DNA from 4 places in the Pseudoalteromonas sp. SG44-17 genome. Region 1 is predicted to be linked to each of the others. Evidence: predicted binding sites of a transcription regulator. Region 1 holds the regulator's gene; each other region holds the start of a gene.

Region 1 (7,477 bases):
TTATTTAATTGCCGCGCAGCTAAATGTTTACCGTGAACTTTTTCAAGCGGTATAGCACTCATAATTAAACCACCGAGTAACCATGCAAAAATTTGTAGCGCTAATAAGTAACCTAACCATTTGTGAAACTTACGCGCATGTTTAAAAATGCGTTTATCCATAGTGACTACCTGTTTGTTATTAGTGCGGTATTCTATAAATTATATTGAGTTTGCCAATGTGGCAAATTGTCGCATCAACAAAATAAAACTAGCTACTCTAGATTTGGTATATACGCAAAATTAGGTTAAAGTTTGCGTTGTTATTAACGCAGGGTAAAAATGAAACAATGTCGGAAATTCAATTTTTAAATGTAGATCTAGAGCTTGAATCAAAGCAAGATATTAGTTTGTTAGTTGCAGACTTAAAAAAAAGTGCTGTGGTTTTGCATTACGATAAAGATGAGTACCGTCAACTAGCACGTATTGAGTCTAATGAAGACGTTATCTCACCAGATAAAGCGATTAACCACTTATGTGAGTTAATTGAATCTTGCTCACGCAATGCATTAAAGCAGTGGTTATCATGCTCAAAGCGCACCTTTGATATTGGCTTTGAATCAGGCACTTCGCCAAAATGCTTTAATCAAGCGCTCAGTGCCGATACTTTATTGCGTATTTCTGCTATTGGCGCAGGTATTGAAATTACAATTTATCCACTTTCAAGTTAGCCTTTTCGCTCTACAATTGCTGCGGTCATTCTTGATACGCAGCACAGTTCTCCACGACTATTGGTGATTTTTATTTCCCATACGGATGTACGCTTGCCTAAGTGTAGTGGTGTTGCTATCGCGGTTAATATACCATTACGTGATGCTTTTAGATGATTGGCATTGATCTCCTGGCCAACACAATAAAACTTTGTAAAATCAACAGCAAAGTTTGCAGCATAACTCGCCACCGTTTCTGCAAGTACAACATTTGCGCCGCCATGCACCATACCCATAGGGTTATGATGAGCTGGGATCGCGGGCATCGTTGCTACTAAATAATCATCGCCTATTTCACTTATTTCAATGCCCATGGTTTTCATCAATGTGCCTTGACCACTTATGCCGTCATCAAGTTGCTTACATTGTGCTAGGGTGATCGGTTGATACCAAATACTCATCTGTCTACCTCACTAAGTTATTTACTAAATCAGTCTACACTTTTAAACATTTTCCTACAGTTAAGATCATAAAAATAGATAAAATGTACCTATATTATCTAACTGTTAATGGATCTTAAGGATGAAAGTAAAGGTATTTGGATGTGGTGCAATATTATTAATGAGCCTTGTTGCTCAGCCGCAGGCTGTTGCTAGTACCAAACATCAACTCGATATTGGTTTTACCGATTTAGCTGGTTTAGATGAATCTTTTTTAGGCGCACGGTACCGATATTTTGCGCAAGATCTTGAATCTTTGACTGGTCCATACGAGCTAAAAGCGTATTTAAATCAAGTCAATAATTATGCTATTGGTGGGTTTGCTAATGATGATTTTAGCTATTTAAATGCCGATGCTGCCATCTATGGTCCCGCAGGATTAGTTATTAGTGCCAGCGCGCAGCGCCTCTGTGAAGATAATAGCTATTGGCAAAATACTGATTATTTAGTGAGTGCCGCTGTTGGTAAGCAAATGAATGAGCAGTTACAACTAGGGTTCAATGTATATTACAGTCGCTTAGAGCGCCATGATATGTGGTTTGGCAAAGATAATGAAAGAGTCGCGGTTGAATGGACTTATGCTCCTTATGTTCGTTGGACAAATATAGTTAGCAATCAAGGTTGGGATTTAGAGCTAAAGCAATTGGCAGGGCGTTATCGTTATGTGCAGGGGCAGGCGGTTTATTATGTAAATCAAGCATGGTCAGTGGGAGTCGTTGCCAATATTCGGAATCAGAAAAATCTAAAAGACAACTATGAACTGCAAACGCAATATTGGTTTAATCAACATGTAGCATTAAAGTTTGGTCTTGGATCTGCGCTTGATTCTGGAAGTGGTTTAAATAGTATGAGCTTGTTATTAACGGCGCGATTTTAAGCCAATTTATATTTGCGATTTTCAGATAACTGTATATACTCACAGTTAAATGTACTGTATGGAAAACCAGTTGTATGCGCCCATTAACGAATCGCCAAGCTCAAATTCTCGAACTTATTAAAGTTTTTATTAAAGATACCGGTATGCCGCCAACCCGTGCTGAGATTGCGCAAACGTTAGGTTTTAAAAGTGCTAATGCAGCGGAAGAACATTTAAAGGCATTAGCGAAAAAGGGCGTTATTAAAATGAAGCCCGGTGCTAGTCGAGGTATTCAGTTAGTTGAAGAGGATGAGCCGGAACAACTTGGTTTACCTCTAATAGGCAGAGTTGCCGCTGGTGAGCCTATTTTGGCAGAGCAGCATGTTGAAAGTCATTGCAAAATAGATCCACTCTTGTTTAAACCGGCTGCTGATTTTTTACTGCGTGTGCAAGGCATGAGTATGAAAGACATTGGTATTATGGATGGCGATTTATTGGCAGTACACAGCACTCAAGTTGCTGAAAATGGCCAAGTGGTGGTTGCCCGTGTTGATGACGATGTAACAGTAAAACGCCTTGAAAAAGCAGGTAAAAAAGTTTTTTTACATGCTGAAAACGATGAATTTTCACCGATTGAAGTGGATCTTGAACATGAATCTTTCAATATTGAAGGGTTAGCTGTTGGGGTGATCCGCAACGCTGATTGGATGTAAATTTTTTGATCTATATTTTGCACCAAATTGGTGAAGTTTGGTGCATTTAATTTTTTACCGCTTTAATGGCTAGATTTTATACTTAGCTATAGCGTCCTAAGCCCTATCAAATCTACTTGTCAGCTACTTTTAGCCCTCTAATATTATCCCTAATTACAAAATAACGCGCTGATTTTTAGCTGTTATTTATGCACCAAAAAAGAATTTAATTGCTCTTAAAACTTGCTAATTGTTCATTTTTTAACTAATTGGTTAATACACTGTGTTAACAGCTACTTTAAAAGTCTAACAATTTTGCTCAATAGCATAATTTAGGGTTGCGTTAATATTCAGTAACAATAAAAAATAACGAATTGGCGCGAATAAAGCTGTGCCGCCTTTTCGCTTTGCGTTTTGCAATAGCATTTAAAGGAGCCGTCACATGGGTAAATTGAGCTCTACCTTGTGGCTTATATTGTTTGTTCTACCGCAGCAAGTATTGGCTAATAGCCAGTTTAATATGCGTAAGGGCGTAACAGATATAAGTAATGATGTTTATCAGCTGCACATGACAATATTTATTATATGTTGTGTGATTGGGGTCATCGTGTTCGCCGTGATGTTTTGGGCACTGATCCACCACCGTAAATCTAAAGGGGCAAAACCAGCCCAATTTCATGAAAGTACTAAAGTTGAAATCCTTTGGACGGCAATCCCGTTTGTGATTTTAATTGGTATGGCAATTCCTGCGACAAAAACTTTGATTGCAATGGAAGATGCTAGTAAAGCTGATCTCACGATTAAAATTACTGGTTCTCAATGGAAATGGCATTATGAGTACATGGGTGAAGATGTTGAGTTTTATTCAATGCTTGCTACACCTCAAGATGAAATAACTAATCTTGCAAATAAAAACCCTAATTACCTGCTTGAAGTTGATAAACCTTTGGTGTTGCCAATTAATCAAAAAGTACGATTTTTAATGACCTCAGACGACGTTATTCATTCTTGGTGGGTGCCTGATTTTGCAGTGAAAAAAGATGCTAACCCTGGGTTTATCAATGAAACTTGGACCAGAATTAATGAAGAGGGCATTTATCGAGGGCAATGTGCAGAACTATGCGGAAAGGATCATGGCTTTATGCCTGTGGTGGTTGAAGCTAAATCTGAGCAAGCATTTGCAAACTGGCTGAGCGAAGCTAAGCAGGCAAAAGCAAACGCTGCAATTGCTGATGCTGCATTATTAGATCAAACATTACCAAAAGAAGAATTAATGACACTCGGCGAGCAAGTCTATATGGCCAGTTGCGCTGCGTGTCACCAACCAACAGGTATGGGCTTACCGGGGGTTTTCCCGGCGCTCAAAGGCAGTCCGGTAGTATTAGGAGATATTAAAGATCATATTGATGTAGTGCTTCATGGTCGCCCAGGTACCGCTATGCAAGCATTTGACAAGCAGTTATCAATCAAGCAGCTAGCAGCTGTGATCACCTATAAGCGTAATGCATGGGGCAATGACACTGGGGATGTAATTCAACCGAGTCAGATACAAGCCGCGATTGATGCAACTTCGGAGGCTAAATAATGAGTAGCGTAACAGAGCAACAACATGATCAAGCTGCACACCATGATGGACATCATCATCCTGCGAAAGGTTTTAAACGCTGGCTTTATACTACTAACCATAAAGATATCGGTAGCTTATATTTAATTTTTTCGTTGACGATGTTTTTAATTGGTGGCGCCATGGCGATGGTGATCCGCGCAGAGTTATTTCAACCTGGCTTACAGTTAGTAGAGCCTCACTTTTTCAATCAAATGACCACAGTACATGGCTTGATCATGGTATTTGGTGCCGTTATGCCGGCCTTTACAGGATTGGCTAACTGGATGGTACCACTCATGATTGGCGCACCAGATATGGCATTACCACGGATGAATAATTGGAGCTTTTGGATTTTACCTTTTGCTTTTATTATTTTACTGGCATCCCTGTTTATGCCAGGTGGTGGCCCGGCATTTGGCTGGACTTTTTATGCACCACTGTCAACAACTTACAGTAACGATAATACCGCATTATTTGTTTTTGCTATTCACATCATGGGTATTAGCTCAATTATGGGCGCAATCAATGTGATTGTAACTATCGTTAATTTACGTGCGCCAGGTATGACTTGGATGAAGCTGCCGCTGTTTGTGTGGACATGGCTTATCACCGCTTTTTTATTGATTGCTGTGATGCCGGTATTGGCCGGTGCTGTGACTATGGTATTGACTGATAAGTATTTTGCAACCAGCTTTTTTGATGCTGCTGGGGGCGGTGATCCGGTGATGTTCCAGCACATATTTTGGTTTTTTGGTCACCCTGAAGTGTACATTATGATTCTGCCAGCCTTTGGCATTATCTCGACTATAGTGCCGACCTTTTCACGTAAAAAATTATTTGGTTATGCCTCTATGGTATATGCCACATCTTCGATTGCTTTACTGAGCTTTATAGTTTGGGCGCATCATATGTTTACCACAGGTATGCCTGTCGCTGGCGAATTATTTTTTATGTATGCAACTATGCTGATATCGGTGCCAACTGGGGTCAAAGTATTTAACTGGGTAGCCACCATGTGGCGTGGTTCGATTAGTTTTGAAGTGCCTATGTTATTTAGTATTGCGTTTATTGTGTTATTCACTTTAGGTGGTTTCTCTGGGTTGATGCTGGCGATTACTCCTGCTGATTTTCAATACCATGATACTTATTTTGTGGTGGCGCATTTTCATTATGTGTTAGTGACTGGGGCGATATTTTCAATTATGGCCGGGGCGTATTATTGGCTGCCAAAATGGACGGGAAATATGTTCAATATCACCTTGGCTAAATGGCATTTTTGGTTGTCGTTAGTGAGCGTGAATGTATTGTTTTTCCCTATGCACTTTGTTGGTTTGGCCGGTATGCCGCGCCGAATTCCTGACTACGCACTGCAATTTGCAGACTTTAACGCGATTATTAGTATTGGTGGCTTTGCTTTTGGTTTATCACAATTGTTATTTGTGGTTGTAGTATTTAAGTGTGCACGAGGCGGCGATAAAGTGCCCGCCAAAGTGTGGGATGGTGCTGAGGGTTTGGAATGGGAGGTGGCATCGCCTGCGCCTTATCATACTTTTGAAACGCCACCGGAGATTAAGTAATGAGTCATGCACCACTGCTTAAGCGCTTAGTTTTAATATGTCTTGGCATGTTCGCTTTTGCGTTTGCTTTGGTGCCGTTGTACGACGTTTTTTGTGATGTAACAGGCCTCAATGGTAAGCCTTCGTTAGAACAAGCAAAGCAAAGTACGAGTGTTAATGAGGCACGAGAAATCGACGTAAGCTTCACAACTCATGCGCAAAGTGGAGCGCCATTTGAGGTGCAATCACATGAGTATAGTGTGGTAGTAAAGCCCGGAGCTATGCGCGAAGTGCTGTTTAGAGCAAAAAATACCAGTAATGAAGATAAAGTCATGCAAGCTGTACCGTCGGTGTCTCCAGGCAAAGCAGCTAAGTATTTGCATAAAATGGCTTGCTTTTGTTTCGATCAACAACCTTTGAAAGCAGGTGAAGAAGTGGAATTTAAACTGCTTTTTTATGTTGATACGCAATTACCTGAAGATGTTGAAGAGTTAACTTTGTCTTATACCGTGTTTGATATTAGCGGGCAGATAGTGGCTAGTAATTAGGTTGCCAAGCTAATAGCTAATTAGGAGCAAACAAAATGGATAAAAATTACGAAAAATATTATGTTCCCGCGCAAAGTCCGTGGCCAATAGTTGGCGCATTTGCGATGTTTTTTATTGCTGTTGGTGCAGGTCTTACCGTAATGCAAGCAAGCAGCGGCGGTGGTGCTGGCCATTATGTGCTTTACGCAGGAATTGGTGTGTTGCTGTTTATGCTATTTCGCTGGTTTAAAAATGTCATTGAAGAGTCTGATCAAGGCTTATATTCAGCGCAAATGGATCGCTCGTTTCGTCAAGGTATGAGCTGGTTTATTTTCTCTGAAGTAATGTTTTTTATGGCTTTTTTCGGTGCCCTTTTTTATGCCCGGATGATCTCTGTGCCTTGGCTTGGCGGCGCCGGAAATAATGCCATGACCAATGAGGTACTGTGGCCTACTTTTGAAGCAATCTGGCCATTAGTTACTACACCCGGTGGTAGTACGACACAGGCTATGGGTTGGCAGGGATTGCCGCTGATCAACACATTAATATTACTAACCTCATCGGTTACCTTACATTTTGCTCATGTAGGCATGGAGAACAATAAGCGTGGGCCATTAAAAGTATTTATGGCACTGACAATCGTATTAGGGGTCTGTTTTTTAGGACTGCAAGTCGTAGAGTATTTGCATGCTTATCAGGATTTAGGACTGACCTTAGATGCTGGCGTATATGGCAATACTTTCTTTTTACTAACCGGCTTTCATGGCATGCATGTGACCTTAGGAACTATTTTATTATTAGTCATGCTGATCCGTATTTTAAAGGGCCACTTTAGCCCAGATAAACATTTTGCGTTTCAAGCCGCAGCTTGGTATTGGCATTTTGTTGATGTGGTGTGGTTGTGTTTATTTGTGTTTGTATATGTGCTGTAACTTTATCAATTGGTGATGAGTTACTGTGGATGAAACCTAGTTTAAGGGCCGCAATAACAATCACTAAGACGATAACAGAAAACAGCACACGACGGCCTAAATAGTGAGACATAGGCCGTC
Region 2 (7,477 bases), on a different contig from region 1:
TAGACGCTTTTAGAATCGTGGCAGTAGAGCGATAGTTTTGTTCAAGGCGAATAGTTTCGGCTTTAAAATCGGTCAAAAAGCGCTTAATGTTTTCAATTTTAGCACCACGCCAACCGTAAATACTTTGGTCATCATCACCTACGATCATGATGCTGTTGGTATCGCCGGCTAATAATTTAAGCCATGCATATTGAATGGTGTTGGTATCTTGAAACTCGTCTACTAGCATATGGGCAAAACGTTGCTGGTAGTGACGTAGTAAGGTTGGATTATTTTTTAGTACTTCAAAACTACGTAATAAGATTTCGGCAAAATCAACTAATCCGGCTCGATCACATGCTTCTTGATAAGCGGTGTAAACTTTAAGCATCATTTGTTCGTTGATGTCGTAAGCTTGGATATCTTTGGGGCGCAGACCTTCATCTTTCTTGGCGCTGATATACCAGCCAAACTGTTTTGCAGGCCATTTTTTGTCATCAATATTCATGGCTTTTAATAAGCGTTTGATCATTCTAAGTTGATCATCAGAGTCTAAAATTTGAAACGCTTCTGGTAAGTTTGCTTCGCGATGGTGGGCACGCAATATACGGTGTGATAAGCCATGGAAAGTACCAATCCACATACCACCTACTGGTGCTTGAAGGGCTTGTTCAACGCGCGTGCGCATTTCTTTAGCTGCTTTATTGGTAAAGGTTACTGCAAAAATACTATAAGCGGAGGCTTGCTCAACCTGCATTAACCATGCGATACGATGAACGAGTACTCGAGTTTTCCCAGAGCCTGCGCCAGCAAGCACCAGCATATTTTGGAGTGGGGCTGCAACTGCATCCCGTTGTTTATCATTTAAACCGTCGAGTAATTCTGAAACGTCCATCATCACGCCTTTTCAATCAATATTAAAAGCAGTATAACAGGTGTTTTTGTTAGGCTAAATAAAATACTGTTTTTATAACCAGTTAATTTAATACATAGTCTAAAGGCTTTAAAAACTTAATGATTCATTTATAGTCATTTTTTAGCTAAGCTAGATCAATGGTGTGAAGTGATATCGCCAATTTGACTTATATTTAGTAAAAATCACGATTTTAGCTAGTTCTTCGTATTACCGTTGATTTTAACATATTGATTTTTAATAACTAAATAATTGGCATGAAGAATGTAAGTAGATAAGAATAAAATTAAATTAATAATTGAGGTTAACATGGCAGAGCAAGGTTCAGGCGGTAATGTTATCGCAGCGATTTGTAATATATTTTTCCCAGGTTTAGGGCAGTTAGTTCAAGGCCGGATTATGGCGGCAATTGGTTTCTTCCTAGCGTGGGTTATTAGTGGCGCGCTTATTTATGTTGCGATTGGTTTTATATTACTGCCGATCGTCTATATTTGGGCAATCATTGATGCCGCGCGGTTTAGATCTTATCGGTAGCTGTATCACTTCAAAGAATAGCGCTTTTTAGCGCTATTTTTGTCACTGGCTTTATTTATTCAGCACTGACTAGGGTATAATCCCGATCATTAGTTGTATTTAGGTAAAGTTATGGAATACCAATTTATACGCGATCCAATAAGTGGCCTGCGGATTAAAATTAGCAGTGAACATGCGGTTATTGGCCGTTGGTTAAATGAAGAGATCGGCAAAGACAAAATTGCTATGGTACAAGCTTTAATAGCCTCAGTATCAAGTAGTTTTGAGCCGTTAACGCTACAGGGCCAAGAAATTGATTTGATCTTAAATAAAGATGAAGCCATTTTTGAAGCCCATGCCTTGCACCAAGACTCTGAAGATTTATTTGCTTATCAAGATGATGAGCTTATGCTCGAGGAAAATGGTTTAAGTAGTGGCTGTGGTTTTGAAGATTTTGTTGATCTGATTAATTCATGGCAAGAATTTACTACAGGTAGGTAAGCAGAGGGTTAAAGCCCCCTGCTAATTACGCTATTGCTCAGATACAGATTTTACTGCAGCCAATAGTAAGCTTTCAGTTAAGCGAACTTTATAATTAGGGTTCGCATATTGAAAATGCACTAAACCTTGTTTATCAATAACAAAGACTGCCGGTACAGGTAAGGCTACCTTCGCTTTACCTTCAAGAGAAACAAAATTTACCCCTAGTTTATTACGATAAATAGTCGCGGTTTTATCATCAAGGTAAAATGCTAAACCAAGCGCTTGGCTTAGCAATAGGCTATCGTCAGAAAGTAACTGATAGTTTGGTGAATCTATTTTAGTTTCAGCCAATTTTTCTGGGCTATCGGGTGAAGCCGCGATAATTTGTGCGTCTAACTCAGTCAGTTCTGCTTCAATTTTTTGCACATTCGCTAATTGCTTAGAGCAATATGGGCACCAACCACCACGGTATACGATAAGCACCGTTGTTTTTTCAGCAAAACGTTCAGCTAAAACAACATTTTTACCGGTTTTATCTTTCAGTGTGATTGCTGGCACTGTTAAGCCGGGCAACAGCGGACTAACTTTTTCAGCCTGATTTGCAATATTTGTGGCTGTTGCAGCAGTCACTGATGCAGTAACTGCGATTGAACAAGCGAGTAGGATTGCTTTTAACATGTAAGTCTCTAATAATTTTTAAACGCGTTACATATAAGATAGGCGAAGTGGAGAAATAATTTCATTAGATCTCAGTTAATACCCAAATCAGCTCAAGATGCGAGTTTCAGTTGGAATTACAAGCGATTTAGGCAAGGCATTGATTGCAAGGAATAGTGGTTCTATTGTTAAAATCAATAACGCAGTATAAATCGCTTTTAAACCAACCCGTTGGGCGTTTCACAGGCACTTACTCTCATCGTTGTTGCTTCTTAAAAGGGACTGCCATTGTTGCAAAGTAACGCCTTGATATTAAGCTCCTGTGAAACGCTGAATTCTGCATCTTGAGGTGGTTTGGGTATACCTGTATTATTACAGCAATTAAAATAGTAACCGGAAGAGATATGTCTGCCAATTTAAATAAACTCGTGGTGATGCTAGAAATGCAAAATGCCATGAACACCAAAGTTCATGATCAATGGTTTAGCCAAGGCTTTGAATGGTATCGCGCTATTTGGGTTGAATGCGCTGAAATGCTTGATCATTACGGTTGGAAATGGTGGAAAAAGCAAACTCCAGATACCGAGCAAGTTATTTTAGAATTGGTTGATATTTTTCACTTCGGTTTATCGTTACGCATTGATGGTGAGACCAGTTATTTAGAGCTTGCTAAGCAGTTGGAACAACAGTTAAGTGCACCGCAACAAGCTGATGATTTCAAACAAACGTTAGAAATTCTCGCCGCGTCAGCCGTCGCTGAGAAAACCTTTAACGCCGCAGCCTTCGCTGGATGTATGGCGCAAATAGGTATGGATATTGATGATTTATATCGAGGCTATGTAGGTAAAAATACGCTTAATTTTTTCCGCCAAGATCATGGTTATAAAGATGGTAGCTACATTAAAGAATGGCATGGCAAAGAAGATAACGAGCATTTAGTTGAGGTCGTTAAAAGCCTGAATACGGAACATGCTGATTTTGCAAAGCTTGTATATCAAGGCTTAGAGGCTCGCTACCCTAAAAATTAAGGCAGCATGTCACGAAAATCAGTGACGCTCAAATAGTCACTGATTTCATTGTGCGGTTGTTTACTATCTGGGTTTGCAACCGCCAATAAATGGCCAATACCATATTCTTTTGCGGCGTTTAGTACCGCTAAACTGTCGTCAACGAACAGCGTACGCTGCTTATCAAAACCTAAATCGAGTTGTACTTGCTGCCATAAGCTTTGCTGCTCTTTACTCACACCATATTGATGAGTCGACACCACACCATCTAAATAGTTATCAATACTGGTTTTTTCAAACTTGAGCATGACACTTTCCGGGTGTGCGTTGGTAAGTAAAATCAACTCTTTACCCGCTTTTCGCAACGACGTTAAAAATGCTGGTACATCCTCACGCATTTTAATGAGGTGCTGATGCTGATATTTTAGCTCCATAATAGGTAAATTAAGTTGTTGTTCCCAGTAATCTAAGCAATACCATTGGATTTGACCGCTAACGGCTTGATAGCGTTTTAATATATCCGCTTGGGCTTGTGCCAAACTAATATTCTTTGCGATAGCGAGTTGCTCAGGGATCACTGTCAGCCAAAAGTGATTATCAAAATGGAGATCGAGCAAAGTGCCATCCATATCTAGCAGCACAGTATCGATTTTTGACCAATTTAACATAGGAATTTCATCTTATAGGGTTTATTATTGAACTAACTGCCATGATAGCAAATTAATGCCAATGACACAGAAAAAGCACCCAACACCACCACAAATTCTTCGCACCGAAGTTGTTGCTAAAAGCCGATTATTTACGGTGGAATCACTTGAATTAAAATTTTCAAATGACGAACAGCGTCAATACGAACGGATCCGCGGCGGTGGCCGAGGGGCTGTAATGATAGTGCCATTAACAGCTGATAATGAATTACTGTTAGTACGAGAATATTGTGCTGGCACTAATGATTATCAACTAGGCTTCCCAAAAGGCTTAATTGATCCTGGTGAAACACCAGAACAAGCAGCAAACCGAGAATTAAAAGAAGAAGTTGGCTTTGGTGCTGAGCAACTTCAGCCACTTAAAGTGGTTTCAATGGCACCCAGTTACTTTAATGCGACTATGCACATATTGTTTGCGCAACAACTTTATCCGCAAACTTTAGTTGGGGACGAGCCAGAACCATTAGTGGTTGTTAAGTGGCCATTAACCGATTGGCAGTCATTATTACAACAATCAGACTTCACCGAAGCACGAAGCGTTGCAGCTTTGCTATTATTAACTAAGCATTTAGAATCAGGAGCTGCGAATGATTGAATTACTTGAGCCATGTATTGAGCTTGCGCAAAGCGCTGGTGCTGCGATTATGGCTATTTACAAGAAAGATGATATTGGCCAGCAAGAAAAGTCAGATCACACACCTGTCACTAAAGCCGATTTAGCCGCTAACGATGTGTTAGTTGCTGGATTAAAAGCACTAGCGCCAGATATTCCTATTATGTCAGAAGAAACACCAATCCCTGCTTTAGCGGATAGGCAAGATTGGCAGCGCTATTGGTTACTCGATCCAATGGACGGTACCGGTGAGTTTATTTTAGAAAGCGGCGACTTTGCGGTAAATATCGCTTTGATTGAAAACAATCGCCCAGTGCTTGGGGTGATTTATTGGCCAGCGAAAGAGACAACTTATTTTGCCAGTTATCAAAATGGTGCATTTAAGCGTGTCGATGGCGTAGAGCAGCAGATCAATGTTGCCACTCCAGATAACTTAACTTTGGCTGTTAGTCGTCGTCAAAAAATTGAAGCTGTTAGTCAATACTTGAACGCGCAGTTTACAACAGTTGCTGTAGGTTCATGCTCTTTAAAAGCATGTATTGTTGCTGAGGGTAAAGCTGACTGTTTTTTACGGATAGGGCCAACAGGTGAGTGGGATACGGGAGCATCGCAAATAATTGTTGAAGAAGCAGGTGGCTGTATTACTGATGCTGAATTTAATCCATTAACCTACAATCAGCGTGAGAGTACAGAGAACCCTGACTTTATAGTGATGGGTCACCCTGATTGGGAGTGGCAAAAAATGATCAGTCCACACCAAAGAGCGCTTTAATTACTCTGTTTGTTTGCTTTTTGTTCGGTTGAACAGCTTTAGGCAGTTTAACTGTTGCATTATAATATGATTCCTATACTATAGCGCTCTCTTCGAAACAGGCTCGCAAATAACGCGAAACCGTTGAAAAAGAAATTACAGGCGCGGGATGGAGCAGCCTGGTAGCTCGTCGGGCTCATAACCCGAAGGTCGTCGGTTCAAATCCGGCTCCCGCAACCAATTCTTTTTAAGAAGCGGTTACTGTAAACTCTAGGTGAGAGTTAAAAATCACTAGTCGATAGACTTAAAATATACAGGCGCGGGATGGAGCAGCCTGGTAGCTCGTCGGGCTCATAACCCGAAGGTCGTCGGTTCAAATCCGGCTCCCGCAACCAATTTTTATTGGAAGCCAAGTTGTCATGTATAGCAACTATAAATAAATCTGCAATTTCAGGCGCGGGATGGAGCAGCCTGGTAGCTCGTCGGGCTCATAACCCGAAGGTCGTCGGTTCAAATCCGGCTCCCGCAACCACTGAAATCAAGTAATAATGAATCGACACTCTATATGAGTGTTTTTTTATGTCTAAAATTCAGTGAAATAAATAGCTCGTCGGTCTCAGCTCTATATTAGCCAGCAAAGGCCATCTATTTAAATCCGGCTCCCGCAACCATTGAAATAACAAGTTCTATTAAATCGAAACGCCTAAAGCGTGTTTTTTTATGTCTAAAATTCAGTGAGTGCAAAGATTGGGCTACTCATAACCCGAAGGTCGTCGGTTCGTTCTTCATAAATTCTGGCTCCCGCAACCACTGAAATCAAGTAATAATGAATCGACACTCTATATGAGTGTTTTTTTATGTCTAAAATTCAGTGAGTGCAAAAATTGGGCTACTCATAACCCGAAGGTCATCGATTCGTTCTTCATAAATTCTGGCTCCCGCAACCACTGAAATCAAGTAATAATGAATCGACACGCCTAAAGCGTGTTTTTTTATGCCTGAAATTCAGTGAAGATCTTGATGTTGCTATATAACCCGAAGGTCGTCGGTTCGCTCTCCATAAACTCAGGCTCCCGCAACCACTGAAATCAAGTAATAATGAATAGACACTCTATATGAGTGTTTTTTTATGCCTGAAATTCAGTGAATACTTGATGTTGCTATATAACCCGAAGGTCGTCGGTTCGTTCTCCATAAACACTGGCACCCGCAACCAACTGAAATAAAAATTAAGAATGAATAGACACTCTATATGAGTGTTTTTTATGCCTGAAATTCAGTGAAGATCTTGATGTTGCTATATAACCCGAAGGTCGTCGGTTCGCTCTCCATAAACTCAGGCTCCCGCAACAACTGAAATAAAGTAAGACAAATTAAATAGGTATTGTTGATGAGTGCTTTTTCATGGCAGTATTTTGATAGAACCTAGAGCTTTGGCTATTTCCAAAGATCAGGATCTTCTTCTGGACGGGAATCTTTTCTGTCTAATACCTGCGAAAAGCGATTAGCAAAGATACCTAAGTAGCCCCAAGCGGCGAAGAATAGTGCGATGGCTAAAATTACTAAGCCGATGATTTGTAAGCTGTAGTGGCTATAATAGCCGAGGGTGATTAATATCACGGCTAGCACAAACAGTGCTAAGCCGCGTAAAAAGCGCTTTAAACTGAGCTTAGGCTCTGAACCTAAGCGATATATCAGCGGCTTTAGCATGACTGCCTACTATTAATAGTAAGAATGATCGCCAGCTTTGTGATCAGTAATATCAGCAACACCGGTGATTTCATCGAACTTAGCAATCATTTCTTTTTCAATGCCTTCTTTTAGTGTGACATCGATCATAGAACAACCATTACA
Region 3 (7,477 bases), on a different contig from region 1:
TCAGATCAAAACAATCAAATAAATTAATTGTTAAAAATGTTAACACAATCAAGTCCTGTCTATGCTTGCACTGCAGTGCTACCGGTGGCATTATTGCGCTAAATATGACTTTCTGCAATGCTAATTACTGATTGATTAGTTTTAATTTCATTATTTAGTTTTGTTTTTATGCGTTTTAAATAAATATATTTAATTAAAATTAATAGGTTAGGCTTTGTTTTAATTATTTTAAAAAAATATAAAAATAATAACGATTTATTTTCTAGTTTTTATTATAGTGTTTTTTTGATACTTGAAATTTATTTAACATTTGTTCCTTTATTGTTTTTTGATATGACTAGATCTTAGCATGCTACGGGGCTGGTTCTAACGCAGTATATATATGTTTTATGGATGAGTTAGTTGTTTATAGGTGTTGTTGTGAAGTACTAGAGCATGTTGACTTTTCAGAATTAAAATTTGTTTAATCTAGGAGTGATTTAATCATGACAAGAGGTTTGTAACCTAGTTGGATCGATAACTGCTACCGCGTTATTCTACTGGCGGAAGTAATCTGAGCTTCGGATAATAAATCCATCTCCAGCGGCTATTTTTCAATGTTAACTGCGTTAAATTTACTTGTAATAGGCATGCTATTGACGCGTAAATTCGCCTTATTTTCCCTGAAAATTTCGGCTGGAGAGTAAAAGTAATATTAGTGCTTTAAATCAATGCGTTAGAAAACACATTAACCAAAATTTAGGTTAAGCAACAAATAGTTAATCGCACTTAGACAGACCACGTTGGGTCGCGATTTTTTTGAATTTATGATTATTTATAAAATACTTACGGTAAAAACTACACTCTAAGAAAGTGTTATACGCTGTGGCATTTTTTATATTTTTTACCGCTACCACACGGGCATTCATCATTGCGGCTAATTTTTATATCTGCAACAGGGAAGATATCACCATCGAGATAACGCCACTGCCCATCTTCTTTTATGAAGCTTGATTTTTCATGTAGTTGGCAAAACAAGTTTTGATAAAAATAGCTAACACAAAATTCAACACAACCAGTGTATTCTTGCTGGTCTGCACTGATCACGGCTAATTTTATAAAGCGGCAACTATTAGCAAAATCAGCAATTTCTTTGATTGGGTTTGCTGCTTGTTTTTCTTGTGCATAAGTTTGGTAAATATACTTAGCATTTTTTAAAGCATAAGCAACAAAGCGAGAGCGCATTAGTTGCTCTGGGCTTGTTGCTTGTATATTGCCTGAGTGCAATTTTTCACAGCAATCGCTATAGCTTTGTTCGCTGCCACATAAGCAAAGACTGTCAGTGAGTGAGGTCATAATTAAAATACGCTTTATTAAAAAACGGCATTTTAACAGCTTATTGTGCTAATGCTATCTCTGTAGCTTGTTGGGTTTTAGTAAAACAGTATAGTTTTGCACTCGCTTGGTCTAACTTTAATGACAGGTTAGCTATTTGATTGTCTTTCACAATGTCTGTCCAGGTGATCACCGCTGCAAAGTTACCGTTATGTAGTGCTGAATTTAGTACATACTCTAAATTAACCAGATGCTTTTGCCTAATCACTAATAGTTTACTGGTATCAATAGAACATGAATCAAGTAAAGCTTTACTTGGTACGTGATCCGGTGCAATCAGTAACGTCCATGCGTTTTTATTATTGTAATGGTGTAACACCTTTAGAAGTTCAAAAGTTGCAGAGATCTCATCTTCTATCTGAATCAAATTTACTGATGCGCTTAAATTATCTTGTTGATAGCTTTTAACTGTTCTGATGGTAATTGGCTGTAACATAAGTTTCACTCACTGGTTGTTTATACAGTACTCATATACAGTAGTTTATACAGTGTTTGTGTGCAAGTGTTTTTTGCTATCTTTTTGAACGATTTTTAAATTTATTTGATACCATCAGCTTTGAAAATGTGCAGAAAATTAAATAATACTATACAAAACAATGTATTAATTATTTAAATTGAGGTGGCAATTGATTTTAACGAAAAGGGTAGATTAGTCCCTTTTCAAGGTGAGTTGGGGATCAGGTGAGCAAACTGCTGTTGGTGTATTTGTTCATACAGTGTTGCAGCATAACACTGGGCATCTTTAAAGCGGCGGGTGGCTAGATGTTTACGTAAATCAGTTAAGGCGGTTGTTGCAGGCTCATAGCCTTGGCTACTGGCTAAACTTAGCCATACTGCGCCATGAAAAACACTAGTAGGTACGCCTTGGCCTTTGATAAAAAATAATCCTAGATAAAATTGGGCTCGCTGATTACCTGACATTGCAGCTAAGCGCATCCATTTAGCAGCGAGAGGAGGTTGATCATTTTTTAAATAATACAGGGCTTTATTAACAGTGTTATCAGGAGTATCAGCTTTAACCGCACTGTGTGGGGCTTTGCTCGGTTGGGTGATAAACGATAATACGTTTTCTAACTGTTGTTCTAAATCTAAGCCAATTGGCGAGGTATCTGTCATAGTGCCACACATATTATTGTTGTCATTTACCTGCTCAGTTTAGTCTAATATCAGGTTAATTGTCCTGTTATTCTTGAAATATATGATAAAATCACGCAATTATTGTCATCTAAAATGAAACTCACTTATGCTCGACGCGTTATTTAAAATTAGCGACCACAACTCGACTGTGCGCCGCGAATGTATTGCCGGCCTCACTACCTTTATTACTATGGTTTATATTGTGTTTGTCAACCCTGCTATGTTGGCTGAAGCTGGTATGGATCAAGGTGCTGCGTTTGTGGCAACTTGTATTGCTGCGGCTATTGGCTGTTTTATCATGGGCTTTTGGGCAAATTATCCGTTAGCTTTGGCTCCTGGTATGGGGCTTAATGCCTTTTTTACTTATGGTGTTGTGTTAGGCATGGGCTATACCTGGCAAGCAGCATTAGGGGCTGTGTTTATGTCGGGCTGTATTTTCTTGTTCCTGAGTTTGTTCAAAGTCAGGGAGTGGATAATTAATGCTATTCCATTGGTGTTAAAGCAAGCCATTGCAACAGGAATTGGAGCGTTCTTAGCGTTAATTGCGCTTAAAAATGCCGGGATCATTGTGGCCAGCCCTGCAACATTAGTGCAACTGGGTGATATAACGGCTGCCGGTCCATTGTTGGCTATTTTTAGCTTTTTTGTTATTGCAGCGCTACTTTATCGTGATTTTAAAAGTGGTGTTTTGATCAGCATTTTATTAGTAACTGTGATCGCGCTAAGTCTGGGTTTGGTAGAGTATCAAGGCGTGATATCTATGCCTCCTTCAATTGCGCCTACTTTTATGCAACTTGATTTTTCAGCGGCGTTTGAGTTGTCAATGCTTAGCGTCATTTTTGCATTGTTGTTCGTTGATTTATTTGATACATCAGGCACCTTAGTTGCGGTAACTCAAAAAGCAGGTCTTGCTGATGAACAAGGTAATATGCCTCGTTTAGGACGAGCATTAAGTGCTGATAGCGCCGCAACCATTGCCGGTTCAGTATTGGGCACTTCGACCACAACCTCATATATAGAGTCAGTTGCAGGAGTATCTGTGGGTGGCAGAACCGGACTTACAGCTGTGGTTGTAGGAATGTGCTTTTTATTGATGATGTTTTTTGCACCCTTGGCGAAAATGGTGCCAGCTTATGCAACTGCGGGAGCTATTTTATATGTGTCGGTGCTAATGCTACAAAACCTTAAGTTTGTAAATTGGGATGATATGACAGATGCCATTCCAGTGAGTGTGGTATTACTGATGACGCCGCTAACATTCTCCATTGCTCATGGCATTGCACTGGGCTTTATTTCTTATACAGTCGTTAAAGTATTGTGTGGTAAACGAGAACAAGTAAGCATCAGTGTGTGGATATTGGCTGCGATGTTTGTGATCAAATTTGCGTTTTTATCTTAGTGAGTTACTAGGTTAATACAAAGAAAAAGTGGTTTACCACTTTTTCTTTGGTGCAAAAAGTACGTCTAAATCGTCTTGTTCTTGCTCTGCTTTTTTCTTCAGTGCTGTTGCATTAGATGCTTTAAGCTCTGTGCTTATTGCTTCTAAATAACCTTCGAGCTCTTGGCGTTTAGTGGTTATATAGTCATCGCTATAAGCGACTGCAGATACAGTAGCGTAGGCTTTTTCAAAGTATTGGCGTGCAGAACCGACCATATTCGCAGAGCGTGCGGAGATACCTCGTTTAATCTGGCTTTCAATATTAATTCGTAATTGGAGTTTTTCTAAGCGCTTGTCTTCAGCAATAAAAATTTGGCTGTCTACTTTCCCTTTGCCATGCTCTGAACGAAGTACTGCGCGTACTTTCTTAATACCTTGGATTAGTGCTATTAATTGCTTGTCGTTATCGGGTAACACTAAATTTTCTAAGTTAGTGGTGTCGATTGAGTCTCCTAAACGTTCTTTTGCTTCCTTTAAGCGATTCTTTAACTCTTTCGAATTGGGTGATAGCTGCACCATAGCGACTAAAGCATCATGAATACGCCGTTGTAGAATACGTAAAATATGTTCTGACATAGGGATGTTTGCGCTATTTAATAGAACGTCTTCTGATTCTTCAATGATTTTTTTTTGTTTGGTTAAGTCTTTGCGGCGTTCTGTTTCTTGTTTCTCTTTATGCTGTTGTACCGCACTGACCCAGAGGGCAATGACAATCAGTGCAACAATCAACATAATAATAATAGAAACGATCATGGTTTAGGTCTCAAATTTCACAAACTAATAATTTTAATCTTACATTAAATATATGCTAACAGGATAGTTTTGCGCGGCTTATGTAAAAAAGAATTCACTTTCTCATCATTTATTACTATCTGCGTATGATATTTTTTCATTTTGAGCATCAGCTTAAAAGATGGCTACCTCAAGGCGAGGGATTATGCTAGCCTAAGCAGATAACCTTATAAATACGATTCCAGACAGCCTTTTTCTATTGTTAATCAGAAAAAACTTGGCTTGACGCGATGTAGCATTTATAAATAAGCAGTATAACTACACTAAAAAATGCAGCCATGAAATTACAACAACTCAGATACATCGTCGAAGTCCAAAATCATAAACTTAATGTTTCAGCAACCGCTGAAAGTTTGTTTACCTCACAGCCAGGTATTTCTAAGCAAGTACGTATGTTGGAAGATGAGTTGGGCGTGCAGATTTTTGGGCGAAGTGGAAAACACTTAACCCATGTTACCAGCGCGGGCACTGAAATAATTAATATTTCCCGTGAGATCCTTTCTAAAGTAGAGGGTATTAAAGCGGTTGCAAATGAGCATACACTACCTGATCAAGGTAAGTTGAATATTGCCACCACACATACCCAAGCACGGTATGCACTGCCAAGTGTGATCCAAGGATTTATGAAAAAGTACCCTGCGGTGTCATTGCACATGCACCAAGGTACGCCGCAGCAAATTTCTGATGCTGCTGCTCGTGGCGATGCTGATTTTGCAATTGCCACTGAAGCACTACATTTATATTCTGATTTAGTGATGTTACCTTGCTATCACTGGAATCGCAGTATTGTGGTGGCAAAAGACCATCCACTAGCTAAAAAAGCAGAGTCGCTAACCGTTGCCGATATTGCCCAGTATCCACTTATTACTTATGTATTTGGTTTTACTGGCCGTTCAGAACTTGATAAAGCATTTAATGCGCAGGGACTTGAACCACACATTGTATTTACTGCAACTGACGCTGATGTGATTAAAACCTATGTACGCTTAGGTTTAGGTGTGGGTGTTGTAGCATCAATGGCGATTGATCAAATTGCAGATACCGATTTAGTGTGTATTGATGCCAGCCATTTATTTGAAGCCAGCACCACTAAAATTGGCTTTAGAAAAGGCAGCTTTTTACGTACATATATGTATGATTTTATAGAGCGTTTTGCACCACATTTGACCAAAGAGCGGGTTGAGCGAGCGAGTTTACTACGTAATCAAGATGACGTAGATAAGCTGTTTGAAGATATAGAATTACCGGTTAAGTGACTTTAATCTGTTGAAAACAAAAAAGCCGCATATTGCGGCTTTTTTAATGACTATAAAACTTAACACTCAATTATATTTACCGCTAAGCCACCGCGAGCGGTTTCTTTATATTTAGTTTTCATATCGTTACCAGTATCAAGCATGGTTTTAATAACTTTATCCAATGATACTTTTTGCTCGCCACTACCACGAATAGCCAAACGCGATGCATTAATTGCTTTGATAGCTCCCATAGCATTACGTTCAATGCACGGCACTTGTACTAATCCACCGACAGGGTCACAGGTTAACCCTAAGTTATGCTCCATGCCAATTTCCGCGGCATTTTCTACTTGTAATACACTGCCACCGACAATTTCAGTCAGTGCACCAGCAGCCATTGAACATGCGACGCCAACTTCGCCTTGGCAACCAACTTCAGCACCTGAAATTGAGGCATTCTTTTTATATAAGATGCCAATTGCGGCGGCAGTTAATAAATAACGAGTTGCAATATCGCGGTCTATTTCTTTAATGAATGTGTGGTAGTACATTAATACCGCAGGTAAAATACCTGCTGCGCCATTAGTTGGCGCTGTAACTACACGGCCACCTGCAGCGTTTTCTTCATTAACAGCAAGGGCAAATAAATCCACCCAGTCCATTGCGCGAAGGGGGTCATTGCTGACTTCAATATTGAGCTTTAAGTACAGGCTAGGGGCGCGACGTTTTACTTTCAAACCACCAGGTAAAATTCCTTCGGTGCGCATACCGCGTTCAATACAGGCTTTCATTACTTGCCAAATATTGAATAGTTCATCTTTTATTTCATCTTCTGTGCGTAAGGTTTTTTCATTTTTCATCATCAAGCTTGATACGCTATAACCTGACTCCTTACACATTTCTAATAATTCTTTGGCACTGCCAAATGGAAAGGGGGCTGGGTTTTCTTCACGGACAGTGAGCGCAGCTTGTTTTTCGTTTTCAAATTCTTCATCGGTAACAATAAAACCGCCGCCAATTGAATAGTAAACTTTACTATGGAGTTTTTCGTCGCCTTTAAAAGCAATGATCTCCATTGCATTTGAGTGTTTTGGCAAAGTTTTACGACGGTGGAATACAATCGCTCCTTGTTTTGGAAACTTTGCTTGATGCACTTGATTTAAGTGGATCACTTGTTCATTTTCAATTTTAGCGAGAATATCGTCTACTAAATCGGCATCAATGGTTTCCGGATCATAACCCGCAAGTCCGAGGATAACTGCTTTGCCTGAGCCATGGCCGATACCTGTTTGTCCCAATGAGCCATATAGCTCAACTTTAATGCTGGTGACATCGGTTAACAAGTTTTGTTGTTGTAGTTCGTTAACAAATAAACGCGATGCGCGCATTGGGCCGACGGTGTGTGATGATGACGGGCCAATGCCAATACTAAACATATCGAATGCACTGATCATAATAACTTTACTCTACTTTTACTCAGCACGATTGCTGCCTTTGA
Region 4 (7,477 bases), on a different contig from region 1:
TGCGAATAACCCCATAGCTGTTGCAATAAGCGCTTCAGCTATACCTGGGGCAACCATTTGCAAGGTTGCTTGCTTAACTTCGCCTAACGCGATAAAGGCATTCATAATGCCCCACACAGTCCCAAACAAACCAATGTAAGGACTGATAGACCCCACTGTTGCTAAAAACGATAAACTTGATTCTAATTTTTCGATTTCACGAGATAACGCAACTCGCATTGAACGATGCGTCCCTTCCATTACAATGCTAGCACTTTGAAAAGAGTTTTTCTTATGGCGAGCAAACTCTTTAAAGCCTGCTATAAATAATGCTTCAACGCCGGTTGAGCTACCGCTACGCGATGAGATCTCATTGTAGAGTTTACTTAAATCAATGCCTGACCAAAATTTTTGCTCAAATCGCTTAGTATTGGATAATGCATCTGAAATTGCTTTTTTGCGCTGAAAAATAATTGCCCATGACATCACTGACATACCTACTAATGCCAGCATAACTAATTGCACAAGAAAACTTGCTTCTAGAATTAAATCTAAAAAATTAAGCCCTGAACCCACATTAAACTCCTAATAAGATTTCTTGTATAAATAACATTTCATTATACGCTAGGTATATGACCGAAAAAATGGCCAAAAGTTGCAACTAGTGTATCGATTCAGCTCAGTACTGACAACGCTATTGCTGTGAATTAGCAACAAAAAACGTTGAAGAGCAGGCTGACACCATTTTTATAACCTTATTAGTCAATCTTAACGCAACTATTTAAGACTGGGCTGTTAAGGTAAATACATGCTGCGGTGCTTATTTATAAACAAAAACTGTGTAAAACACCCCGTTTATTCACTCTTAATGAATAAACAAGCATAACTGACTGTAAGCATGGTCAATGCAACAGTTTAACTAATCTATAAAAAAAACACTCAAACAAATAAAACATCACAAATTCAACAAATTAATATATTACCGTGAACTTTATGAACAAAAATAAAGCGTTCATAAAAATCTTGCTATTAGTTTTTTTTATCTGAAAATTAAATTTTTCTAGTTTGAACAAAAACCAACTATTGCGTATTATTCTCCCATACCGAGCTAGCGCAGCAATGAATACTTCATTCAGCCCAGTTCTTTGCAATATGATTCTGATTTTTCGTATTGCTATGCTTAAAGTCTTCTTGATAAAACTTGATGAATTTAAGCAGTGTTACTTAGATTACTTCCTTCAACTTGTTGTTTGCCCGCATTTTATGCGGGCTTTTTTTTGTCTGCAAATCACGCACAGCACTACCTCGCTATGGCGCATACAATATCGTTTACAAACTTAACAGCATGTGAATTGTATTAGCCCAAATAACTAAATAATCTAAACTTTAAGTAATATGCTAATCACGCGATTAACTTAAACACAGCAAAATAGACATTTGAATAGTGGCTAAAAGAACAGTATAGAAGATGTGAGAGGTGAGTTTGCAGCCATACGCACGCATACAGCTACAATAAATGTACTTTATTCTTGTTTGGGTAATAAGCCAAAGTGATGATAGGCGTTATCAGACACAATACGCCCTCTTGGCGTACGTTGGATAAATCCTTGCTGGATGAGGTAAGGCTCGATCACATCTTCAATGGTTTCTTTTTCTTCACCGATAGCGGCGGCTAAGTTGTCTAACCCTACCGGACCCCCCATAAACTTTTCAATGATCGCGAGTAAATATTTACGGTCCATATAATCAAAGCCGCTTTTATCGACATCAATCATATTAAGTGCCAGCTCTGCCACTTCGGCATTTACAGTACCGTCTGATTTAACTTGCGTGTAATCTCGTACCCGGCGTAATAATCGATTAGCGATACGTGGCGTACCACGAGAGCGTTTAGCAATTTCAATGGCACCTTCATCACACATGGCTAAATTTAAATAATGAGCAGAACGCCCCACTATAGTCGATAAATCTGCCACCGAATAAAACTCTAAACGCTGCACAATACCAAAACGGTCTCTAAGTGGTGAAGTTAACGAGCCTGCGCGAGTGGTTGCGCCAATTAAGGTAAAAGCGGGTAAATCGAGCTTAATGGAACGAGCTGCAGGCCCTTCACCAATCATTAAATCGAGTTGATAATCTTCCATTGCAGGATAGAGTATTTCTTCAACTTGCGGGCTTAGCCTATGTATTTCATCAATAAAAAGTACATCGCCTTCTTCTAAATTGGTCAGTAGTGCGGCTAAATCACCGGCTTTTTCAAGCACTGGGCCCGAGGTTGTTTTAATACTGACATTTAGCTCATTGGCAACAATGTTTGCTAGTGTGGTTTTCCCCAAACCCGGCGGACCAAATATTAATAAATGATCAAGCGCTTCACCCCGACTACGTGCAGCTTCTATAAATATTTCCATTTGCTGTTTAACATGGGGCTGACCAGTATAATCGGCTAATAGTTTTGGTCTAATCGCGCGATCGACTACATCTTCATTACTTTGTTCAGTCGCATCTATTAAACGATCCGCTTCAATCATGGTTTACTCACAACATTGATTTTAGAGATTCTTTGATCAGAACCTCTGTAGACATACCAGGCTTGGCCACTGATTTTACTGTTTTTTGTGCTTGCGCCAATTTATAACCTAATGACACTAACGCAGAGATTGCATCATCTGCCGCATTATTAGCAATAAGTGCGTCAGAGGCGGGCTCTATAACTGCATTATCACTAAATGGCGTGAATAAGTCATTACCCCAATCTTTTAATCGGTCTTTCATTTCAAGTACCAGGCGCTCTGCGGTTTTTTTACCCACACCTGGCAGTTTCACTAAACTGGTGGCATCTTCGTTATTCACACAGCTAACAAATTGCTTAGCCGACATCCCTGAAAGTATTGCTAATCCGAGCTTTGGCCCAACGCCATTGGCTTTTAATAGCTCTCTAAATAATGCTCGCTCAATTTTATTATTAAAGCCAAATAATAACTGGGCGTCTTCTCTTACTACAAAATGAGTATACACAATGGCATTTTCGCCAATGTTTGGTAAATCATAAAAACACGTCATCGGCATGTTAACTTCGTAACCAACACCGCTTACTTCAAGCAAAATTTCTGGCGGTTGTTTTTCTACTAAGATGCCATTTAAGCGACCTATCATGTTATTTCCTTAATCGTCCTCTAACGGTTTTACTGGCACTGCCCGCTAGTTTTATTAAATTTTGATCGGAATGAGCATGGCATATCGCAATGGCTAATGCATCGGCTGCATCCGCTTGCGGTGTGCCTGGCAATTTTAAAATATTTTTAACCATATGCTGCACTTGCGATTTATCGGCACCACCGTGCCCTACCACCGCTTGTTTAATTTGCCGCGCCGAGTATTCAAACACCGGTAACTCAGCCATTGCCGCACCAACAATTGCAGCTCCTCTGGCTTGGCCTAATTTAAGAGCTGAATCAGGATTATGCGCCATAAATACTTTTTCAATGGCAAAATGATCGGGAGAGAATTGTTCGATTAGTTGACTGATCCCCTGATAAATCATTTTTAATCGAATAGGAAACTCGTGATCGGCCAGTTTTATACAACCGCTGCCTAAATAAGTAAATTTAGCACCTTGATGGGCAATCACCCCATAACCGGTTAATCGTGAGCCAGGATCAATCCCTAAAATAATAGCCAATACTTGCCCAATCAGTGTAAATAGTTAAGTACGCTAATAATGCCAGAGCACTGTATAAATTACCAGTGCATTATTGGCATAAAAAAGCCCGTAAAAACGGGCTTGTTTACTTGCTAACCTTTTAGGCTAAAGAGCGTAGTAACCCTTGGGTATTTTTACGCATGGTTCTAGCTATCATAAAGTAGCCCAGTGATGCCACAAACACACCACCCACTAATGGTCCAATAAGCCAAATATGCGGGTGCAGCTTACCTGCTAAGTCAAACATCTCACGTTGCACTATTAATAAAGCCACATCACTGACCAACGCAGCGACAAAACCAGCAGCGCTGCCCAGCAATAAAAACTCATATAAAGTGGCATTTTTTATTAGCCGCCCTTTGGCGCCTAAGGTACGCAATATGACAATTTCCTGCATCCGTTCACCAAGGCTTGCTTGCACTTGCGAAATTAAAACCAAGCCACCACACATCACCACTATCGCCAGTACAAATCCAATTGCCAGCGATACTTGCGAAATAGTAGAACGTATTTGTTTGACAAAGCTGTCAACGTCGATGGCGTTGATTGTCGGGTAGGCACGTAGTAGCTCACTAAAATCGCGTTTTTGCTCGGCTTCGATACGCACTGATGAAATATACGTCGCAGGAAAATCAGCCAGTACATCAGGGCTTAATATAATAAAGAAATTAGGCTTTAAAGTAGCCCAATTAACTTTACGAACACTGGTGATTTTGGCATCAAATGACTGGGCGCCAATCAAAAATGTTAGCGTATCACCCAGTTTCACATCTAAACGTTCTAGCATAGATTCTTCGATGGATACCTCAGCGGTGGCATTGTCGCCAAACCACTGCCCGTCTATGATCTCATTTTGCACAGGGACTTGCTCTAACCATGTAAGATTTAGCTCACGGCCAATACCTGCGCGTGCTTCTTCGTCTTTCTTCTCGTTGTCTTGCAATGAGACTTCGCGAGCAACTAATTCACCGTTAACAGCGTTTACGCGACCACGAATAGTCGGATAGAACTCAGATACTTGAATATTTTTTTGCTCTAAAAAGCTTGTTACGTCTGGCAATTCAGTTTCGGTTATATTGACTAAAAAAGCATTCGGCGCGTCGCTTGGAAGTTGCGATTGCCAATCTGCGATCATATCGTTTTTCAGCACCACTAAAAATAACAATAGCTTTATTGCCAACGAAAAACTGATCAACTGTACCGCATTAGCATTGGCACGTTTTTGCAACGAAGCAATCGCTAATGACCAACTATTCCCCGGGCGCAATCCTAGTTTACGTCCGCTGCCAAAGATTAACCGCGATAATACAAATAGTATTGCAATCAAAATTAAAGTGGAGACAAACAAAATAGCGGTAATTTTAAGGTTATTACTAAACAACCACATTAATAAAAAGACTGTTAAGCCCGACATCGCTAAATGCACTTTACTTACTAATAGCTTATCGCCTAAGTTACGGCGTAATACCCTAAGCGGTGGAATATCAAATAAATCTAATAACGGCTTGATTGAAAACATCACCGCACAGATAACGCCAGTACTAATCGCCACAAACCACGGTTTTATACCCGCAGCAGGAAGAGTATTGTTCATTGATTTAGCTAAATAACTAGTAGCTATCTCTTGTAAACCATAGCCAATGGCTAAGCCAAGTATGACCGACAAAGCACACACCAGTGATAAATGCAGTAAGTAAATTTTGCGAATTGTCGATCGGCTACCACCTAAGGTTTTCATCATCGCAACTGGGTCATATTGGCGTTCGCAATAACGCTTTGCAGACACGGCAATCGCCACCGCCGCTAAAATAATGCCCAATAATCCCGCTAATAATAGAAAGCTTTCAGCGCGGTTTAAGCTATTTGCAATCGGCGACTGTCTGTCTTTAACACCATACCATTGCTGATTTTCTTTCATTTGTGGTTTTAGCCAGCTATAAAAGTCAGTAAGGTTACTCTCATCCCCTGCATACAACTGACGGTAAAAAACACGGCTGCCCGGCTGGATCACTTCAGTTTTGTCTACATCTTGGTTATTTAACAACACACGACGACTACTTGAAAAAATATTAAATGGTGCATCTGGCTCTTCCACCAATACTTTTTCAATATTAAATTGCGCAGCGCCAAGCTCAACCGTATCACCTACTCTTACATTTAGTGCATAAAATACCGATTCACTAAACCACACATTACCAACAGTTGGCCCTTGCGTAGCCACTTCAACCTCGCCGGTTAAGCTGCTTTTAACTTTTAGTTCGCCCTTAAGTGGGTAATGCTCAGACACCGCTTTTACTGAGCTTAATTGCATTTCGTCATTAGCAAACAACATAGTATCAAAGTAAGTGAGCTGTGCTGTTTGTAAGTTGTATTCGCCTGCTGTTGTTAAATATTCACCCGGTAATTCATGGTTGCTTGCCAACACGCGATCAGCGGCAATAAAGGCACTGCTTTTTTGTGCAATGCTTTGCCCTATGCGATCAGTCACCATAGAAAGCGTTAGTACTGTTAATACTGCCAACGCTATGGCCGCACAAATCACCGTGAGTTCACCACGGCGAAATTCACGGCTAAATAATTTTAATGCTAATTTAACCCACATTCGCCACAGCCTCATTGGTATTTTTAACTAATTGACCCGCTTCAATTTGTAACACATGCTGGCACTTTGCTGCTAACGCCTCGTCATGTGTGACTAAAATCAACGTCGTGCCATGAAGCTGATTAAGCTCGAATAACAGTGACTCAATTAACTTACCATTTTTGCTATCAAGATTTGCTGATGGCTCATCGGCGAATAAAATCTTTGGTGTGCCAATAAATGCGCGAGCAATCGCTACACGCTGCTGCTCACCACCAGACAATTGCGACGGATAATGCTCAATTCGATGACTTAAACCTACTTTTTCCAGTAGATCGAGTGCTTGTTGCTTGGCATTTTTTTCACCAGCGAGCTCTGCCGGTAACATCACATTCTCAAGTGCTGTTAAACTCTGTACCAACATAAATGATTGAAATACAAAACCGACTTTTGCAGCTCTTAATGCCGCACGCGCTTCTTCATCAAGTTCATGCAGCGGCTCACCATCTAAATAAATTGATCCCTGAGTCGATTGGTCAAGCCCGGCGAGCAAACTTAATAAAGTTGATTTACCTGAACCCGAGGTACCAACTACAGCAACTGAGTCTCCAGACTTGACATTAAAGGTGATGTCACTGAGGATGGGCAAATCCCCTTCAAGGGTATTAACCGTTTTAGAAAGACCTTTAACCTGAATGATATTTAATTGAGATAGCGCTGACATATGATGTATTCAATCCTACGTTTTATTTTCGTTTTACTATTAGTAATCAAACCACTTAGTGCGGCAGCTGACAACACAATTTTAATTTTAGGTGATAGTTTAAGCGCCGCCTACGGCTTAAAACAAGAGCAAGGCTGGGTTAAACTGTTACAAGATAAGTACGACAACGAGCAAGCACCAATCCAACTTATCAATGCCAGTATCAGTGGCGAAACCACCGGTGGCGCACTGCGTCGTTTAGACGCCCTACTTAATGAGTTTCAACCGAGCCATGTACTTATAGAGCTTGGTGGTAACGACGGCCTGCGTGGCTTTCCAATTAAACGCCTAAAAGAAAACCTAGCCAGTTTAGTGAGCAAGAGCAAACAAGCTGATGCCAAAGTAGCGATTATGGAAATACACATCCCGCCTAACTATGGTCCACGTTATACCGGATTATTTACCGCTAGTTTTGCTGAGGTTGCTGGTGCCACAAACAGCCATTTAATGC

Evidence for each region. Region 1 encodes LexA, which represses DNA repair genes until DNA is damaged. Its sites were predicted from a motif close to TACTGTATNNNNATACAGTA; they were not measured.
Region 2: uvrD (DNA helicase II) is a predicted target of LexA. The motif match lies at 939-958, and genes of this name have one in related genera.
Region 3: H5182_RS13145 (SulA-like leucine-rich domain-containing protein) is a predicted target of LexA. The motif match lies at 1,821-1,840, and genes of this name have one in related genera.
Region 4: ruvC (crossover junction endodeoxyribonuclease RuvC) is a predicted target of LexA. The motif match lies at 3,710-3,729, and genes of this name have one in related genera.

What each region holds. Positions count from the first base shown of each region.
Region 1 is NZ_JACJEV010000016.1:84,980-92,456, reverse strand. It holds gene H5182_RS12840 (hypothetical protein) at 1-161, opposite strand, end outside; gene H5182_RS12835 (hypothetical protein) at 329-709, shown strand; gene H5182_RS12830 (PaaI family thioesterase) at 706-1,149, opposite strand; gene H5182_RS12825 (hypothetical protein) at 1,271-2,065, shown strand; gene lexA (transcriptional repressor LexA) at 2,140-2,757, shown strand; gene coxB (cytochrome c oxidase subunit II) at 3,179-4,321, shown strand; gene ctaD (cytochrome c oxidase subunit I) at 4,321-5,919, shown strand; gene H5182_RS12805 (cytochrome c oxidase assembly protein) at 5,919-6,446, shown strand; gene H5182_RS12800 (cytochrome c oxidase subunit 3) at 6,482-7,357, shown strand; gene H5182_RS22550 (DUF2909 domain-containing protein) at 7,257-7,477, opposite strand, start outside.
Region 2 is NZ_JACJEV010000031.1:31,979-39,455, reverse strand. It holds gene uvrD (DNA helicase II) at 1-874, opposite strand, end outside; gene H5182_RS17795 (hypothetical protein) at 1,202-1,426, shown strand; gene H5182_RS17790 (YacL family protein) at 1,538-1,906, shown strand; gene H5182_RS17785 (peroxiredoxin-like family protein) at 1,937-2,566, opposite strand; gene H5182_RS17780 (dUTP diphosphatase) at 2,950-3,573, shown strand; gene yrfG (GMP/IMP nucleotidase) at 3,570-4,220, opposite strand; gene nudE (ADP compounds hydrolase NudE) at 4,282-4,854, shown strand; gene cysQ (3'(2'),5'-bisphosphate nucleotidase CysQ) at 4,847-5,644, shown strand; tRNA gene H5182_RS17760 (tRNA-Met) at 5,787-5,863, shown strand; tRNA gene H5182_RS17755 (tRNA-Met) at 5,942-6,018, shown strand; tRNA gene H5182_RS17750 (tRNA-Met) at 6,079-6,155, shown strand; gene H5182_RS17745 (hypothetical protein) at 7,061-7,333, opposite strand; gene nfuA (Fe-S biogenesis protein NfuA) at 7,346-7,477, opposite strand, start outside.
Region 3 is NZ_JACJEV010000017.1:56,381-63,857, reverse strand. It holds gene H5182_RS13150 (YchJ family protein) at 856-1,335, opposite strand; gene H5182_RS13145 (SulA-like leucine-rich domain-containing protein) at 1,376-1,810, opposite strand; gene H5182_RS13140 (sel1 repeat family protein) at 2,035-2,490, opposite strand; gene H5182_RS13135 (NCS2 family permease) at 2,618-3,910, shown strand; gene H5182_RS13130 (hypothetical protein) at 3,944-4,702, opposite strand; gene cysB (HTH-type transcriptional regulator CysB) at 5,020-5,997, shown strand; gene H5182_RS13120 (L-serine ammonia-lyase) at 6,057-7,433, opposite strand.
Region 4 is NZ_JACJEV010000001.1:261,595-269,071, forward strand. It holds gene tolQ (protein TolQ) at 1-555, opposite strand, end outside; gene ruvB (Holliday junction branch migration DNA helicase RuvB) at 1,503-2,510, opposite strand; gene ruvA (Holliday junction branch migration protein RuvA) at 2,518-3,135, opposite strand; gene ruvC (crossover junction endodeoxyribonuclease RuvC) at 3,137-3,661, opposite strand; gene H5182_RS01200 (ABC transporter permease) at 3,783-6,284, opposite strand; gene H5182_RS01205 (ABC transporter ATP-binding protein) at 6,274-6,987, opposite strand; gene H5182_RS01210 (arylesterase) at 6,988-7,477, shown strand, end outside.